Linked DNA regions of Crateriforma spongiae. The protein of the gene in region 1 interacts with the protein of each later gene in a pairwise test. Links are inferred from orthologs where the notes say so. Each region holds a gene or a part of one and is shown in the gene's direction. Other genes may lie near its edges. The genes, in order: ileS and HFP54_RS10070.

Region 1 (7,881 bases):
CTGCACTACGGTGACCTGACCGACGGGCAAGCGTTGACCAACCTGGTGTTGGATATCCAGCCCGACGAGATTTACAACCTGGGTGCCCAAAGCCACGTTCGTGTTTCGTTCGATCAACCGGTTTACACACTGCAGGCCGTCGGCGTCGGTGCGTTGAATGTTTTGGAAGCCGCGCGGTTGCTGGACAAGCAAAAATCGGTGCGTGTTTATCAGGCCAGCAGCAGCGAAATGTACGGCGACGTGATGGAAACGCCGCAGAAGGAAACGACGCCGTTCAACCCGCAATCGCCCTACGCTTGTGCGAAGGTTTACGCGTTCCATCAAACCGTCAACTATCGCCGCAGTTACGACTTGTATGCCAGCAACGGCATCCTGTTCAATCACGAATCGGAACGTCGCGGTGAGACGTTTGTGACGCGAAAGATCACGCGTGCGGCCGGCCGAATCAAAGTCGGTCTGCAAGACAAACTGTACTTGGGCAACATGGACGCCAAGCGTGACTGGGGTTATGCCAAAGATTATGTCGAAGGCATGTGGCGCATCCTTCAGCACAGCGAACCGGATGACTTTGTCTTGGCCACCGGCCGCACCGAAACGGTTCGCGATTTCTGTCGTCTGGTTTTCGAACAACTGGACATGAATTACGAAGACCACGTGGAGATCGATCCGCGTTACTTCCGGCCCGCCGAAGTCGAATTGTTGCTGGGCGATTGCACCAAGGCGAAAGAAAAGTTGGGCTGGACGGCCACGACGGATCTGGAGGAATTGGCCCGCATCATGACCCAGCACGATTACGAGCTGGCCCAGCGCGAAGCTCATTCGAAGACCTTCGTGCCGAACTAGGCTTCGGTTCCCCGTTCTCGGGATGCCTGAAAGCCGGTTGGAAATTCTGAAATTGCCGCGTGCATCGCGGCAATCGGTTGCCGCATCGCAACCGGGCATGTCCGGCCTGGGCACCGCTTAGGGCGGACGCTACGATTGCGCCATGGCAAAGAAGAAGAATTCCAACACCGGATTTGAGTACGTCGAACCCATCGGGGATCGTGTGTTGGTTCGCAAAGACGAACCGAAACGCGAAACCCGTGGCGGCATCGCGCTTCCCGATGCGGCGGAGATCCCGACGATCACCGGTCGCATCGTGACGATCAGCGCGGTGGTCGAAAATGACGACGAATTGCCGCTTCGCCAGTACGACAAAATCTTGTTCCACCCGAAGAATGCGATCCCGGTGGATTTGGAACACGACAACCAGTTGTTCGTGATCCCGGTTGACGACGTGGTGGCAGTGTTCCGCCGCGACCCGCCTGCTGAGTAGCCCAACAGCCGAATAGCCCGGCTGCTGAATAGCCCGGCTGCTGAATCTTCGCGACCTGGATCAAAGTTGCCGTTGGTGGTTTCGGCCGGCAATTCGGACCGGCCCCGAGTGAACCACCCGATCACGCGTCGTCTCCTTTCTTTTGACGTACGCCGGCCGACCTATCCGTCTTTCTCGCCGCCCGGTTCCCGCCGGGGCTGACCCGCCGTCATCAACTCGCGATCCGCCGCCCGCGGCGATACTTCTTGGTCGCCGACGACACGATTCCGCCCGGTGTCGCTGAAGTCCGGGGCTGACGAAACAGCCGCCAGGCATCTAAAACATGGGGCTTTACCGCTTCGCAGCCTGGATGCCTGAACCCCGATGTCCGATTCCGCCAGTCCGTTTCGCGCCCCCAACGGCAGCCCGAACTTTCCGTCGCTTGAGCAAGAAGTGCTGGAATTCTGGGACCAGAACGACATCTACGCCCAGTCGCTTTCGCGTCGCAAAGACGCCGATTCATTCGTTTTCTTCGAAGGCCCGCCGACCGCCAACGGGCTGCCCCACCCGGGACACTGTTTGACGCGTTCGATCAAGGACGTGTTTCCCCGATATCAGACGATGAAGGGGCTGCGTTGCCAACGCAAAGCCGGTTGGGACACCCACGGTTTGCCGGTGGAAGTCGAAGTCGGCAAGGACCTGGGCATCCACAGCAAAGAAGAAATCGAAGCCTACGGCGTCGAACCGTTCATCCAAAAATGCGAACAAAGCGTCTTTCGCTACATCCAACAGTGGCAACAACTGACCCGACGTTTGGGGTTCTGGGTCGACCTGGATGACGCGTATGTGACGTACCACCAAAGCTATGTCGAAAGCGTTTGGTGGAGTCTGAAGAACCTGTTCGATCGCGGACTGCTGTACCAAGGTCACAAGATCGTGTGGTGGTGGGCCCAAGGCGGAACGGCGCTGTCGGCCGGCGAAGTCGGGCAAGGGTACCGTGAGGTCGCCGACCCCAGCGTTTACGTTCTGTTCCCGCTGGTCGATCATCCCGGGCGAAATTTGGTCGTTTGGACCACAACGCCCTGGACGTTGCCCAGCAACATGTACGCCGCGGTGCATCCCGAATTGACGTACAGCATTTGTCGGGACGACGAAACCGACAGTGAATTGGTCATCGCCAGCGACTTGGTCGAAACGATCGCCGGCAAGTTGAAACGCGAACTGCCGGTCATCGGTACCGTCGGCGGCAAAGAACTGATCGGTTTGCGTTACGAACCTCCGTTCGATTTCTACAAGAACAAGCTGGGCGACCCGCAAGGCAAGCTGATCGACGGCGGCAGCGAATCGCTGTACTGGCGTGTGGTCGAAGCCGACTTTGTCACCACCGACAGCGGTACCGGTTTGGTCCACCAGGCGCCCGCTTTTGGTGAAGTCGACCATGAGGTCCTGGTCCAACAACGGTTGCGGTTCACCGACGACAGCCGTCCGGAACTGTTGTGCGCCGTCGGGCCGGACGGCAAATTCACCTCCGAAGTCGCCGGCGACGCCGCGCTGGATTCGGTGGTGGGTGTTTGGGTCAAAGACGCCGACAAACCGCTTTCACGCATGCTGAAAGAACGCGGCCGGCTGTTGCTGTTGGATCAATACCTGCACGAGTATCCGTTCTGTTGGCGTGCCAGCAGCGATCCGTTGATCCAGTATCCGCGTCAAAGTTGGTTCGTCCGCACGACCAAGTTCAAAGACTTGATGCTGAAGAACAACGCCCAGATCGGTTGGCAACCCGAACACATTCGCGACGGACGTTTCGGTAATTTCTTGGCGTCCAACGTCGACTGGGCACTGTCGCGCGAACGTTACTGGGGCACGCCCCTGCCGATCTGGGTTTGCGAATCGACCGGGCGTGCTGAAGCGATCGGCAGCTACGACGAACTGCTGGCCAAACCGGGCGTCGACGGAACGCAGTCGTGGGAAAAGGCCAAAGCGGCCGATCCGGATCTGTCCGAGCACTTGAAAGTTCACAAGCCGTACATCGACGACGTCACCTACGATTCGCCGTTCGCCGACGGTGCACGGATGCGACGTGTGCCGGAGGTCATCGATTGCTGGTACGACAGCGGCGCGATGCCGTTCGCCCAGTACGGATGGCCACATCAAAACGACGATCTGTTTGCCGATCAATTCCCGGCCGATTTCATCAGCGAAGCGTTGGACCAGACCCGTGGTTGGTTCTACAGCCAACTGGCGATCAGCACGATGTTGTTCGGCGAAGGCGGTTCGCTGGTTGCCGAAGGCCATCAACCGACCGGACAATCGTTGCAGCCCGATTTGCCGTATCCGCATCCGTATCGCAACTGCATCGTGCTGGGGCTGATGCTGGGCGAAGACGGCAAGAAAATGTCGAAGTCGGAAAAGAACTATCGCGAACCCGATGAGATCTTTGATCGCTACGGTGCCGATGCCCTGCGATGGTTCTTCTTCAGCGGCCAGACACCTTGGACGGCGATCCAGTATCGCGAGCAGGCCATCAAGGATTCGATCCCCGAATTCTTGTTGCGGCTGTGGAACGTGTTCAGTTTCTTCATGATCTATGCCGAAATCGACGGCTTCGATCCAACGGCGGCGACGGCGGCCGATGCCAATCTGAGCCCCGAAAGTTTGGCTTCGGCACCGACGTATCGCCCGGCCGATCAACGCAGCGAAATCGATCGCTGGATCCTGTCCGAGCTGAACCAGACGATTCAAACCGTGACCGAGCGGATGGATGCGCTGGACAACTACAACGCTTGCGAGGCCATCACGCACTTGGTCGATGGGCTAAGCAATTGGTACGTCCGTCGCAGCCGCGATCGTTTCTGGGCGTCCGACAAAGATTCGGCGGACAAGCATGACGCGTATTGGACGTTGTACGAATCGCTGTTGCAGGTCAGCCGGCTGATTGCGCCATTCGTGCCGTTCATCGCCGAAACGTTGTGGCGTCGCTTGGCCGAACCGTTCGGCAACACCGCGGCGGCCAGCGTGCATTTGTGCGACTATCCCACAGTGGACTCATCGCGGATCGATGCGGATCTGACCGATTCGATGTCACTGTTGCGTGAGATCGCGTCGATGGGACGCAGTGCCCGCGCCGATGCGAAGTTGAAGGTGCGTTTGCCGCTGTCGAAAGTCGAAGTCGTTTTGGCCAGCGACGACCGGGTGCAGTGGCTACAAAGTCACGACGCATTGGTGAAGGAAGAATTGAACGTCAAGCAAGTCGAATACACGACCGAAGGCGATCAGTATGTCCAGTACACGGTTGTGCCGAACTTCAAACGTTTGGGGCCCAAGGTCGGAAAACAAGTTCCCGCGGTGAAAAAAGCTCTGGCTCAAGCCGACGGAAATGAATTGCTGGCCCTTCTGCAGCGTGACGGAAAAGTCACGTTGTCGCTGGGCGATGGGTCAGTGGATTTGGACAACGACGATATCGAAGTCCGATTGCAGGCCCGCGACGGCTGGGCGGCCGCGCAGGGACGCGAGTGCGTCGTGGTGCTGAACACCGAGGTCACCGATGAACTGCGTCGCGAAGGTGCCGCGAAGGACTTGATCCGCGTGGTTCAGAACGAACGCAAACGCATCGATTGCAACTATACCGACCGCATCGAAATCGGCATCGTCAGCGACGACGATGATGTCAACGCGGCGATCGATGCACACGCCGAATTGATCAAGGGGGAAACCCTGGCCGACGCATTGATCACATCCGCGTTGGATGGCGTCGATGCCGCGAAGTCGGACTTGGGATCGGTGTACGTGCGAAAGGTTGACGGCTGATGAATGCAGGACAATCGCCACCGGATTCCGATCGTCCCGGCGTCGACGAACCTTTGCGTGTGGCGGTGTTCCTTAGCGGCAGCGGGCGGACGCTGGCCAACCTGATCCGGCACCGCGACGAATCCGGATTGCCGATCGATTTTCGGTTGGTGATCGGCAGCCGAAGCGGGCTGAAGGGACTGCAGATCGCGGAATCGGCGGGCATCACCACCCGCGTGGTTCGCAAATCGGACCATCCCGATCCCCAGGAATACTGTCGCGCGATGTTTGATCCGTGCCGAGACACCGGCGCGGAACTGGTCGTCATGGCGGGGTTCTTGAAACACGTTTTGATCCCCACGGATTTTGAAAATCGTGTGATCAACATCCATCCGTCGCTGTTGCCCGCTTTCGGCGGCCAGGGAATGTATGGTCACCGAGTGCATCAGGCGGCCATCGACCGTGGGGTGCGGATCAGCGGATGCACCGTCCATTTTGTCGACAACCAGTACGACAATGGGCCGATTCTGTGGCAGCGAAGCTGTCCGGTACGGCCGGGGGATGACGCCGACGCGTTGGCCGACCGAGTCTTTCAGCAGGAATGCCAAGCTTTGCCCGAGGCGATCCGAATGGTACACCAGGATTGGCGTCATTCCGGCGAACCCACTGGCGGTCGCGATACAATGCGACAGTAGGGAAAATGCACCCCACAGACTGTGTTTGACGTGTCGCGCACGTTGCACCGGTCGATGCCGGTCGGTCCGTCATTTGGTGCACGTCATGGATTTACAAAACAAAGTCGGTCATGGGCGTTGTCCGTCGAACGATCGTGATTGCGGTTTGGATCATCGGGGCCATCGGGCTTTCGCCGGCTGTTTCTGCGCAAAATCGCGACGGCATCGACCCCTCGGCGGGGCAGGGCGTGTGGATCGACATCGCACCCCCGTTGTCGCGTGAACTGGTCGATGACGTCTTGGCCGGTTTGGATCAACTGGCACAGTCCACGCCCGGTGATTCGCGTCGCACCGTCGTTCTTGCCTTTCGCGAATCCGCGTCGGACGTCCAAACGGAATTCGAAGAAGCATTGCGTCTGGCCCGACGAATCAATTCGCCGGATTACCGCCGGTTGCGAATCGTCGCGTTTGTCGATGGGCGAATCACCCGGCACACGGTCCTGCCGCTTGCGGCTGTGGAACGGTTGATGTTGTCCAACAACGCGGTGTTGGTCGGATTTGATTCGAAACAAGAATCGATCGACGAAACGGTCCAGGCCGCCTATCAAGCTATTGCCAAGCGTCGCGGTTTGTTTCCCGAATCATTGGTTTCGGCTCTGGTGGATCCGGATGCCGAATTGGTGCGTTTGACCACGTCCGATGGCGGGCGACCACTGGTGACCGCAGACGAATTGCAATCGATGCGGCAAAGTGGCGATGTCATCGAAGAAGACATCTGGAAAGCGTCCGGCGAAGCATTGTCGGTGTCTGCCGTCCAGCTTCGTGATCTGCGTGTGGCCACCGACGTCATCGCGACCGGCCGGCGTGACGACGAAACGACCGCGCAGAAGATTCGCGAAAGCCTGGCCGCTCGATTGGATTTAAGCCAGTTGCGTCCTTTGGCCACCGACGTCGGGACGTCGGATCGACGGGGCGTCCTGTTGGAAATGATCGGATCGGTGACGACGGCCAAGTCACAGCGTTGGCAAAGCAATCTGAACGCGACCTTGTCCGGCGATGTGAACACTTGGCTGGTGTCGGTGGATTCCGACGGTGGCAGCTTCGGCGAAAGCATGGGGTTGGCGGGATGGTTTGCCAGCCCGACGCCTCCGCTGCAACGAGTTGTCGGTTTTGTTCCCGGACGTGCCATCGGGGACGCGTCCATCATCGCCACCGCTTGCAAACCGTTGTATCTGTCGCCCGATGCAAAGCTGGGTGGTCCCGGTGCCGATTCGATCCAGCCGGAACAGGTGGTGGACCAACGCGAATTGATTGAATTGATTGCCCGACGAACGAACCGATCGGCCGGGTTGTTGATGGGGCTGTTGGATCGTCAACGACAGGTGTTCCGGTACATCAACAAATCGACCGGACGCGTGCGGTATGCGACGCCACAGCAATTGGTCGAAGACGCCGACGATCCGGATTTGGAACGTGACCGTTGGCGGCAAGGTGAAGCGATCGATTTGTCCGCAGGTCTGACGGCGGAGCAGGCCGTGCAGTTGGGCTTGGCCGACGGGATCGCATCATCTTTGGATCAGGTGGCAGCCCAGGCCGGATTGCCCGCGGTGCCCGCACCGGCGGCCGACCGCGGCATCGTGCGGGCTGTCGAAAGCATCGGTCGCCGCCAGGGACTGGCGTTTCTGGCGTTGATGATCGGCTTCATGATGCTGTCGACCGAAATGAGTGCACCGGGGCTGGGGATTCCCGGCTTCGTTTCGATGATCTGTTTCGGTTTCTTTTTCTGGGTCCAGTATCTGAACGGGACCGCGGAATGGTTGGAATTGTTGGCTCTGGTGTTGGGCTTGGTTTGTATTGCCATTGAATTTTTCGTGGTTCCCGGGCTGGGGATTTTTGGCATCGGCGGTTTGCTGCTGACGATGTTGGCGGTGGTCTTGATGAGCCAGACGTTTGTGGTGCCGCGAAACGTGTATCAGGTCGAAGTGTTGACTCGAAGCGTTTGGATGGCACTGGGCGGATTGGCCAGCACGATGGCCGGGTTCGCGCTGATACGCTACTTCATGCCGCATTTGCCGGTGCTGAACACCCTGGTGATGGAACAACCCGATGCGCAGTTGATCGACCAGC
Region 2 (8,755 bases), on another replicon or contig:
GTGGCCAGGTAATCAACGCAAGTCTGGATTCGCTGCGCAAGGAAACGCTCAGCCGGTCGCCGTTATTGCTAGCCGCAGTGATCGTTCTATTGCTGACCGCTGCGGCATCCAAGCTATGCCAAGCCATCGAACAACGCATCCTGGAATCGCGTGGAATACGTTCCAGCCTGAAAGACCTGATCTATCAACTGTCATCGATCGGCATCTGGATCATTGGTCTCTTGGTGGCCACGATCATTGCCTTTCCCGGCATGACGCCAACGCGCGCCCTGACGACATTGGGGCTGGGGACCGTGGCGATCGGGTTTGCCTTCAAAGACATCTTTGAAAATTTCTTCGCGGGAATTCTGATCCTGTGGCGTTACCCGTTTGACCGCGGCGATTACATCACGTGCGAAGAAACCACCGGCAAAGTGGAACAGATCACCGTTCGCAACACGATGATTCGAAAGCTGGATGGCGAATTAGCGGTCATCCCCAACGGCCATTTGTTCAAAAACAAAGTGGATGTGTTGACCAGCCAACCACAGCGACGCGTTCGAATCATCTGCGGCGTTGCCTATGGCGAAGATGTCGACCAGGCACGGGAGGTGATCCGCGAGGCCGTTCAATCGTGCGACACGGTGCGAGGCATTCGCACGGTCGAAGTGTTCGCCAACGAATTCGCTAACTCCAGCATCAATTTCGAAGTCGCGTGGTGGACCGGTGCCAAGCCGATCGACATTCGCCGCAGTCGTGACCAAGTCGTCGCTGCAATCAAGCGGTCGCTGGACGAAGCGAATATCGAGATTCCATTCCCCTATCGCACGCTGACCTTCAAAGACGATCGCATCGCCGCTTCCCTGGTCGGCATGTCAGGGCTAAGCACTCCGGACTCCGGTGCAAGCACCTGACCCATGATTCCGTCGGCGCAAAAAAAGATGCGGCAGCAGGGACCCGGTGCGATCACCTGCTGCCGCTTCCCCTGCAATGGATCAGCGTCCAAATTCGTTGGGCCAGACAGACTTAACTGCTGCAACCGACCAGTTCGTCGGCGGCCGAACTGAGTTGCGAAATGACCACGTTTTGCTCTTCGACCGATGCCGCGACGCCGGTGGTGTTGTCGCTGACCTCGCCGACGCTGTTGGCGATACATTCGATAGCCGAAACCACTTGGCCGATGCTGAACTGAATCGTTTCGACATTCTTGCGGATCTCCGACGTCGCCTTGCCGGTCTGATTGGCCAGTTCTTTGACCTCACTGGCAACCACGGCGAAGCCGCGTCCTGATTCACCGGCACGTGCGGCTTCGATCGTCGCATTGAGGGCCAACAGATTCGTTTGGTCGGCCAAATCTTGAATCGTGTCGATGATTTCGCCGATCGTTTCGCTGCTGCAATTCAAGTCCTTGACCAAGTCGGTCGCGTTCTTGGTGTTCACATCGGCGTCTTTGGCCAACCCGGCGGTGCGAGTGATTCGCTCGCTTATCTCTGCGATCGCCTGTGACATTTCCGAAACGCTGCTGGCGATGGAGTTGCCCAACGATTCTGATTGATTCTTGGAATGAACCTGATCGGTGATGTCGCTGACGTTCTTCACCACACGGGTCACCTTTCCGTCGTTATCAAAGACGGGGTTGTAGGCGCCGCTGAGCCAAATTTCTTGACCGTGCTTGTTCACACGGCGGAATTCACCTTGCTGGAATTCCCCCCGAGCCAGACGTTCCCAGAAACGTGCATATTCCGCGGTCGCGGCATCTTCGGCCGGCATGAACATGCGATGATGTTTGCCGCGGATCTCTTCCAGCGAGTATCCGGTGGTTTGCAAGAACAGCGAATTGGCGTGCAGGATCGTACCGTCCGGCTTGAATTCAATCATTGCCTGTGAACGGTTCTGGATGTCGGCTTGGATCATCCGCGCCTTCGTAACGTCGGTCGCCAATTTGATAATCTTGATGACCTGTCCCGAGTCGTTCAGAACCGGATTGTACGTGGCTTGAATCCAGATCTCGCGACCGCCGCGACCGTAACGCTGGAACAGATCGCTGTGGAAGTTTCCGGCACGAAGCTTTTCCCAGAACTGACGGTATTCTTCGGACCCGGCGTATTCGCTGTCGACAAACATCCGGTGATGCTTGCCCTGGATTTCCGACAGGGTGTATCCCACCGTGTCCAGGAAGTTCTTGTTGGCCTTCAGGATGGTTCCGTCCGGTTCGAATTCGATCACCGCTTGCGAACGGTGCAACGAACTCATGATCTGAGACAGATCAACAAACTGATCGGCGTCGATGTCCAACGTCGCAGTGGTGGAATCCATCATGTCCGCCTGCGATACGTTTTCGCTTGCGCCGTTGGACCAGTTCAACAATTTCATCTTTCACCCTTGTGTCTAACGCACCCAGCCGACGCAATTCCGCGTCCCCCGATGCTTGCCTGCACTGTCACTGCTGGGACCCTTGGTCGACAAATCGTCGCGGTCAAATCGTTTTGACGGCGAAGCCCAACTTTTCAAAAAAGACCCAGTGGCAAGTTGAAAACCGAGCCAACGCAAAGCACCAAAACGCTCGCTTTGAGCATGTGGTAGAATTCGCCTCCCCGGCGGTAACGGTCGACGTCCGGTAGACTCATTTTCTGGTGGCCGCCCCGTTTCATTCATGTTGTTCCTTAGGCCCTATCCCATGTTGCACCGACAAATGCCGCGGATCCTGGCGTGCCTTTGCTTGACCGGCCTGGCCGCGTTGTCCCCCGCCCAAGCCCAAAGTGTTCGGCCACGGATTTCGTTGTCAGCAGTACTCGATCGCGACGACTCGGATTCCGATGGAGCGGTGACCGCTACGGAATTCAGTGGCCCCAAAGCATTGTTTCGGCGACTGGACACCAACGGTGACGGCAAGATCGACAAGGCGGACTTTGCCGACAATGACCGAACCCCGTCGGCGCGAAAGCATCGCTCGATTCCTGGCACACGTTTGGTGAAAGACGTGGTCTTTGGCCAGGGGGGCGACCGCGACTTGAAGCTTCACCTGGTGCTGCCCGACCCGCCGGCCGATTCGCCGACGCCGCTGATCGTCTGGATCCACGGCGGTGGATGGATGGGGGGAAACAAGGAAGGTGGCGTGGGGCGTCTTTCCCGCTGGGTCAAAGAAGGCTTTGCCGGCGCGACGATTGAATACCGTCTGACCGGCGAGGCAGCCTTTCCGGCGCAGATTCATGACTGTAAGTGCGCCATCCGTTTCTTGCGTGCCCATGCGGATAAGTACAACCTGGATCCGAATCGAATCGCCGTAGCGGGCAGTTCCGCCGGCGGTCACTTGGTCGCATTGCTGGGGACGTCCGGCGGAGTCAAGGATCTGGAAGGCGACGGCGGTTGGAACGACCAGCGCAGCGACGTCCAAGCGGTCATCGATCTGTACGGCCCCACCGACTTTCAAATCTTCGTGACCACCCCGGGCTATGAAAGCCACAACCGCGATCAATCACCGGAATCGCGTCTATTGGGAGGTGGAATCGTGACCGAAAATCCCGAAGGCATCCGCCGTGTCAATCCCATCACCTACATCGATCCCAAAGATCCGCCTTTCTTGATCATTCACGGGTCGGCCGATCGCGTGGTCCCGGCCAACCAAAGTGAAGCCCTGCACGCGGCGCTGAAAAAGTCCGGCGTCAAATCAAAGCTGCACATCATCGACGGGGCGGGCCATGGCGGCGCCGGCTTCGGTGAACCCAAAATCCAAGAAATGCAAATGCAGTTCTTGCGGGACACGTTGTTGAAGACTCAACGCGCCGACGACACGCCTGCCGATTCGGATGGCGCCGATGTGGACTCCCCGTCGAAAGACCGTTGACATCCGGTCGGGTGGTTTGCTGCGTCTGCAACGTGGTTGCTGTATTCTGTCAGACCGAAATGTTTGACAGGCTGTCTATCGGGATTCGCAACGATGAAACGCAAGTTTGGGCTGGTGGTTTTGGTGGTCGCATTGGCGGGATGCCGACCGAGTACCACGACGACATCGACGGACGCTGACGGCACATCGGTTCCGGGTGAAAGCGGCAAGCCACGCGTCGCTTTGATCATGAAATCGTTGGCCAACGAGTTCTTTTCCACGATGGCCGACGGAGCACAGTCGCATCAAGAAGAGCACGCCGATGACTACGCGTTGATTGTGAACGGAATCAAAGACGAACGTGACCTTAGCCGCCAAGTCGCCTTGGTCGAAGAAATGGTCAGCAGCAACGTCGACGCGATCGTGATCGCCCCGGCGGATTCCAAAGCACTGGTCCCCGCACTGCGACGTGCCCAACAGGCCGGTGTGGTGGTCGTCAACATCGACAATCGATTGGACGCGGACGTGTTGAAGACCGAAGGCATCACGATCCCCTTTGTCGGCCCCGAAAACCGTGCCGGCGCAAAGAAGGTCGGCCAGTACCTGGCCCAAAAGCTAAACGAGGGCGATCAAGTGTTGGTGCTGGAAGGCATCCGAACCTCCTTCAACGCCCAACAGCGCCGCGAGGGCTTTGAACTGGCGATGTCCGAAGCGGGTATCGACATCGTGGACAGCCAATCGGCCGAGTGGGAAATGAGCAAGGCCAACACGATCGCATCGTCCATGCTGAGCGAACATCCGAATGCCAAAGCTATCTTGGCTGCCAACGACAGCATGGCGTTGGGTGCCGTCGCCGCGGTCCGCAGTGCGGGGCGATCCGATGACGTGATGATCGTCGGTTTTGACAACATCAGTGCCGTCCAACAAGCAATCATCGATGGAAAGATCTTGGCCACCGCTGACCAGCATGGTGACCAGTTGGCCGTCTTTGGGATCGAAGCCGCGCTGCAAATGCTGCAAGACCCCGACACCAAACCGGAAGACGTCGAAACGCCCGTCGATTTGATCCACCAACAAACGCTGACGCCGTGATGACGTCTTCGCCGGACTTGTTCACGGCCAAGGGGCTGTGCAAACGCTACGGCCGCGTGACCGTTTTGGATGACTGTGATGTCGCGATTCGCGGGGGAGAAATCCATGCGTTGCTGGGCGCCAACGGCGCGGGCAAAAGCACGCTAGTGCGAATGATGGCGGGGCTGTTGGAACCAACCGCCGGCAGCATGCAATTGGATTCGATCGACTACGCGCCCAACAGCAAACGCGATGCGGAAATTGCCGGCGTCGAAATTGTCCAACAAGAATTGAACCTGATCGCGACCCTTTCGGTCGCCGAAAACTTGATGCTGGCGCGTCTGCCGTCGATCGGTGGTGTGATCCGGCGTGGACCGTTGAAGGATCGTGCCAGGGCGGCACTGGATCGCGTCGGCTTGAACGATGTTCCGGTGGACACACCGGTCGCGAAACTGGGGGTCGGCAAACAACAAATGGTGGAGATCGCCGCCGCGCTGGATCGACAATGTCGCATCTTGATCTTGGACGAACCGACCGCCGCGTTAAGTGCTGCTGAATCGGAAACCTTGTTTCGTTGGTTGAACAAACTGCGCGACGAAGGCGTGGGCATCGTTTACATCAGCCATCGTTTGGACGAAGTCGCGCGACTTGCCGACCGGATCACCGTGCTGCGTGACGGGCGAAAAATCGGCACCTTCGACGCGGTGGAATGTTCGACCGATCGCATGGTGGAATTGATGAGCGGCGATAGCGGCTCGGGCGATTCCGCCTTGCATCCGTCGCGACGACAAGTCGACACAGTACTGCGTGTCGACGCATTGACCGGCGGCCCCGTCGATCACGTTTCATTCAATGTTAACCGCGGCGAACGTTTGGGGATCGCCGGGTTGGTCGGATCGGGCCGGACGGAACTGTTGCGGTTGATTTTCGGTGCCGATGTCGCCATGTCGGGCAACATCCACTTACGCGATGATGCCACGGCGTACCGATTTCATCATCCGCGTCAGGCGGTCGCCGCTGGCATTGCGATGGTCACCGAAGACCGGAAAGACAACGGTCTGTTGCTGTCGAAATCGATCCAGTTCAACACGACTTTGGCATCGCTTCGGCATCGCTTTGCGAACGCTGGAATGGTCCGCGGCCGAATCGAACGATCCGCCACACAAACACAGTGTGACCAGCTGGATATTCGTTGCAGCACGATCGATCAATGTGTGGGAACGCTTAGCGGCGGCAATCAGCAAAAGGTGGCGATCGCCAAATGGTTGGTCCGCGATGCCGATGTCTTTCTGTTTGATGAACCCACACGTGGCATCGACGTTGCCGCCCGACGCAGAATCTATCGGCTGATCGATACGCTGGCCAAAGACGGCAAAGGTGTCGTGATTGTCAGCAGTGACCTGGAGGAACTTTTGGAAACTTGTGATCGAATCGCCGTCATGTCGGACGGACAATTGGTGGAGACCTTTGAACGCAACGATTGGTCGCATGATCGAATCATGCAAGCCGCGTTTTCCGGATATCGAACCCAGGAGACCGGGGCATGATGCCGAAACACGTTCGCAATGTGCTGGTCCAGTACGGTGGCCTGTTGGCCGTCTTGGCGGTGATCGTCGCGGTGTTCAGCTTTCAAAGCCAGAATTTTTTCCAACATTCCACGTTGGTTTCCATCGCCAACCAAATCCCCGATTTAACCTTCATCGCGGTCGGCATGACGCTGGTGCTGATTGTCGGCGGAATCGATTTGTCGGTTGGTTCGTTGCTGGCACTTTCATCGGCGGTCTTGGGTTCGCTGATGGTCGACCATCAATGGTCTTTGGGAACCGCCGCCGTGCTGTGCCTGGCCACCGGCGCCGCTTGTGGATTGGTCAACGGTGCGATCGCAATTGGTTTTCGGATCCCGTCGTTCATCGTCACGCTCGGGATGTTGGAAATGGCTCGCGGGGCGACCAAAGTGGTGACGGATTCGCAAACGAAATATATCGGATCAGCCGTTGAAGCCATCGGACAACCGCTGCCGGGCTTGTTGTTATCACCGGCATTCCTGGCCGCACTGGCTTGCGTCGCTGCGGGTCAATTCTTACTGACCCGAACGGTGTTTGGTCGGTATTGTGTGGCGATCGGAACCAATGAAGAAGCAGTGCGAATGTCGGGCATCCGCACCGCGCCCTATGCGATGACCGTCTTTGTCATCAGCGGGCTGATGTGCGGCATGGCGGCGCTCGCCCAAACATCACGTCTGTCATCGGCCGACCCCAACGCCGCGATCGGTATCGAATTATCGGCCATCGCCGCATGCGTCATCGGAGGCACCAGTTTGATGGGCGGTCGCGGCAGCGTGATCAGTTCATTCATCGGGGTGCTGATCATCGCTGTTCTGCAAACGGGGCTGGCACAGATCGGCGTCTCTGATGCCAACAAACAAATCATCACCGGTGCCGTGATCGTCATCGCCGTCTTGTTGGATGCCCTGCGTTCGCGGTGGGACCCGACGCGACCCTAAGGCAACCTTCGGTCAGACCTCTGCACCAATCTTTCGCCAGACCTTCCGTTCTTCCCCCCTTCCAGCCCCCATCCCACCATGAATCGAATCATTCCGCACCTGGCAACCGTGCTGTTGATGGCGTTGCCGATCGCCTTCGCCCCTCTGCAAGCCGCGGCGAACGACGCTAAACCCAATGTGATCGTCATCATGACGGACGATCAGGGCTATGGTGAGTTTTCGTGCCATGGAAACCCCATCGTTCAAACCACCAACATCGACAAGTTGGCATCACAAAGCATTCGCTTGACCGACTTTCATGTCGCCCCGATGTGCACGCCGACACGGGGTCAATTGATGACGGGCTTGGATGCATTCCGCAATGCGGCCATCAACGTCAGCAGCGGACGCACCCTGCTGCGACACGATGCAAAAACCATCGCCGACGTGTTTGGTGACGCCGGATATCGGACCGGCATCTTTGGCAAGTGGCACCTGGGCGACAACTATCCGTTCCGTCCCGAAGATCGCGGGTTTGATGAAGCCATTTGGTTTCCGTCGTCACACATCAACAGTGTCCCCGATTACTGGGACAACGATTACTTCGATGACGTCTATATCCACAATGGAAAGCGTGAACGTTACGACGGTTACTGCACCGACGTGTTCTTTGATGAAGCCCAGAAGTGGATCGGTCAAAAAGACGACCAGCCGTTTTTCGCCTACATCGCGACCAACGCGGCTCACTGGCCATGGTTTGTTCCCGACGAATATCGCCAACCGATCCGTGACGCGATCAAGCGTCATCCCGAGGTCGTTCAACACCTGTCGGAAACGAAGATTGAATCCTTGGTCAGCTTTCTGGCGATGGGCGCCAACATCGATGACAACGTTGGTGGTTTGGACCGTTTCCTGGCGGAAAAGGGGTTGCTGGAAAACACGATCGTCGTCTTCTTGACGGACAACGGCAGCACGATGGGGCCGGACTATTTCAATGCCGGCATGCGGGGCAAGAAAACACAACTGTGGGAAGGCGGCCATCGTGTGCCTTGCTTCATCCGCTGGCCCGATGGCCCGATCGCAGCCCCCAAGGACTTCGACGAACTTTGTCAGGTACAAGACTTGTTGCCAACGCTGGCAGACTTGGCCGGTATCGCCAACATTCCCGACGACTTGGACGGCATCAGTTTGGCGCCGCTGATTCGCGGCCAGCGTGAATCACTCGACGATCGTATGCTGGTGATGAACTACAGTCGAATGCCGACGTTCAAGGTCAAATTCACCAATGGTAACCCCGCCGTGCCGCAAAAAAACGGTGCCGGCGTGTTATGGAAACAATGGCGTTTGTTGGAAAACCGCCAACTGTTCAACGTCGATTCGGATCCCCATCAAGACCGTAA

The links.
Region 2: the proteins of ileS (region 1) and HFP54_RS10070 interact in binary tests that used the Escherichia coli proteins (3 or more experiments, as listed by UniProt). The link is inferred for Crateriforma spongiae from one-to-one orthologs.

Annotation. Positions count from the first base shown.
Region 1 is NZ_JAAXMS010000004.1:202,316-210,196, forward strand. The notes cover bases 1,341-5,301. They hold ileS (isoleucine--tRNA ligase), read left to right. Parts: upstream 1,341-1,678; coding sequence 1,679-5,101; downstream 5,102-5,301. Other genes in these bases: purN (phosphoribosylglycinamide formyltransferase), read left to right, coding at 5,101-5,301. In the rest of the region: gmd (GDP-mannose 4,6-dehydratase), read left to right, coding at 1-843; HFP54_RS12280 (co-chaperone GroES), read left to right, coding at 986-1,315; more of purN, read left to right, coding at 5,302-5,775; HFP54_RS12295 (NfeD family protein), read left to right, coding at 5,886-7,881. UniProt on the Escherichia coli protein: Catalyzes the attachment of isoleucine to tRNA(Ile). As IleRS can inadvertently accommodate and process structurally similar amino acids such as valine, to avoid such errors it has two additional distinct tRNA(Ile)-dependent editing activities.
Region 2 is NZ_JAAXMS010000003.1:508,545-517,299, reverse strand. What follows is about bases 2,915-5,905. They hold HFP54_RS10070 (sugar ABC transporter substrate-binding protein), read left to right. Parts: upstream 2,915-3,916; coding sequence 3,917-4,894; downstream 4,895-5,905. Other genes in these bases: HFP54_RS10065 (sugar ABC transporter ATP-binding protein), read left to right, coding at 4,894-5,905; HFP54_RS10075 (alpha/beta hydrolase fold domain-containing protein), read left to right, coding at 2,915-3,823. Also shown: HFP54_RS10085 (mechanosensitive ion channel family protein), read left to right, coding at 1-893; HFP54_RS26160 (methyl-accepting chemotaxis protein), read right to left, coding at 1,006-2,352; more of HFP54_RS10075, read left to right, coding at 2,657-2,914; more of HFP54_RS10065, read left to right, coding at 5,906-6,420; HFP54_RS10060 (ABC transporter permease), read left to right, coding at 6,417-7,376; HFP54_RS10055 (arylsulfatase), read left to right, coding at 7,455-8,755. UniProt on the Escherichia coli protein: Part of the ABC transporter complex RbsABC involved in ribose import. Binds ribose. Also serves as the primary chemoreceptor for chemotaxis.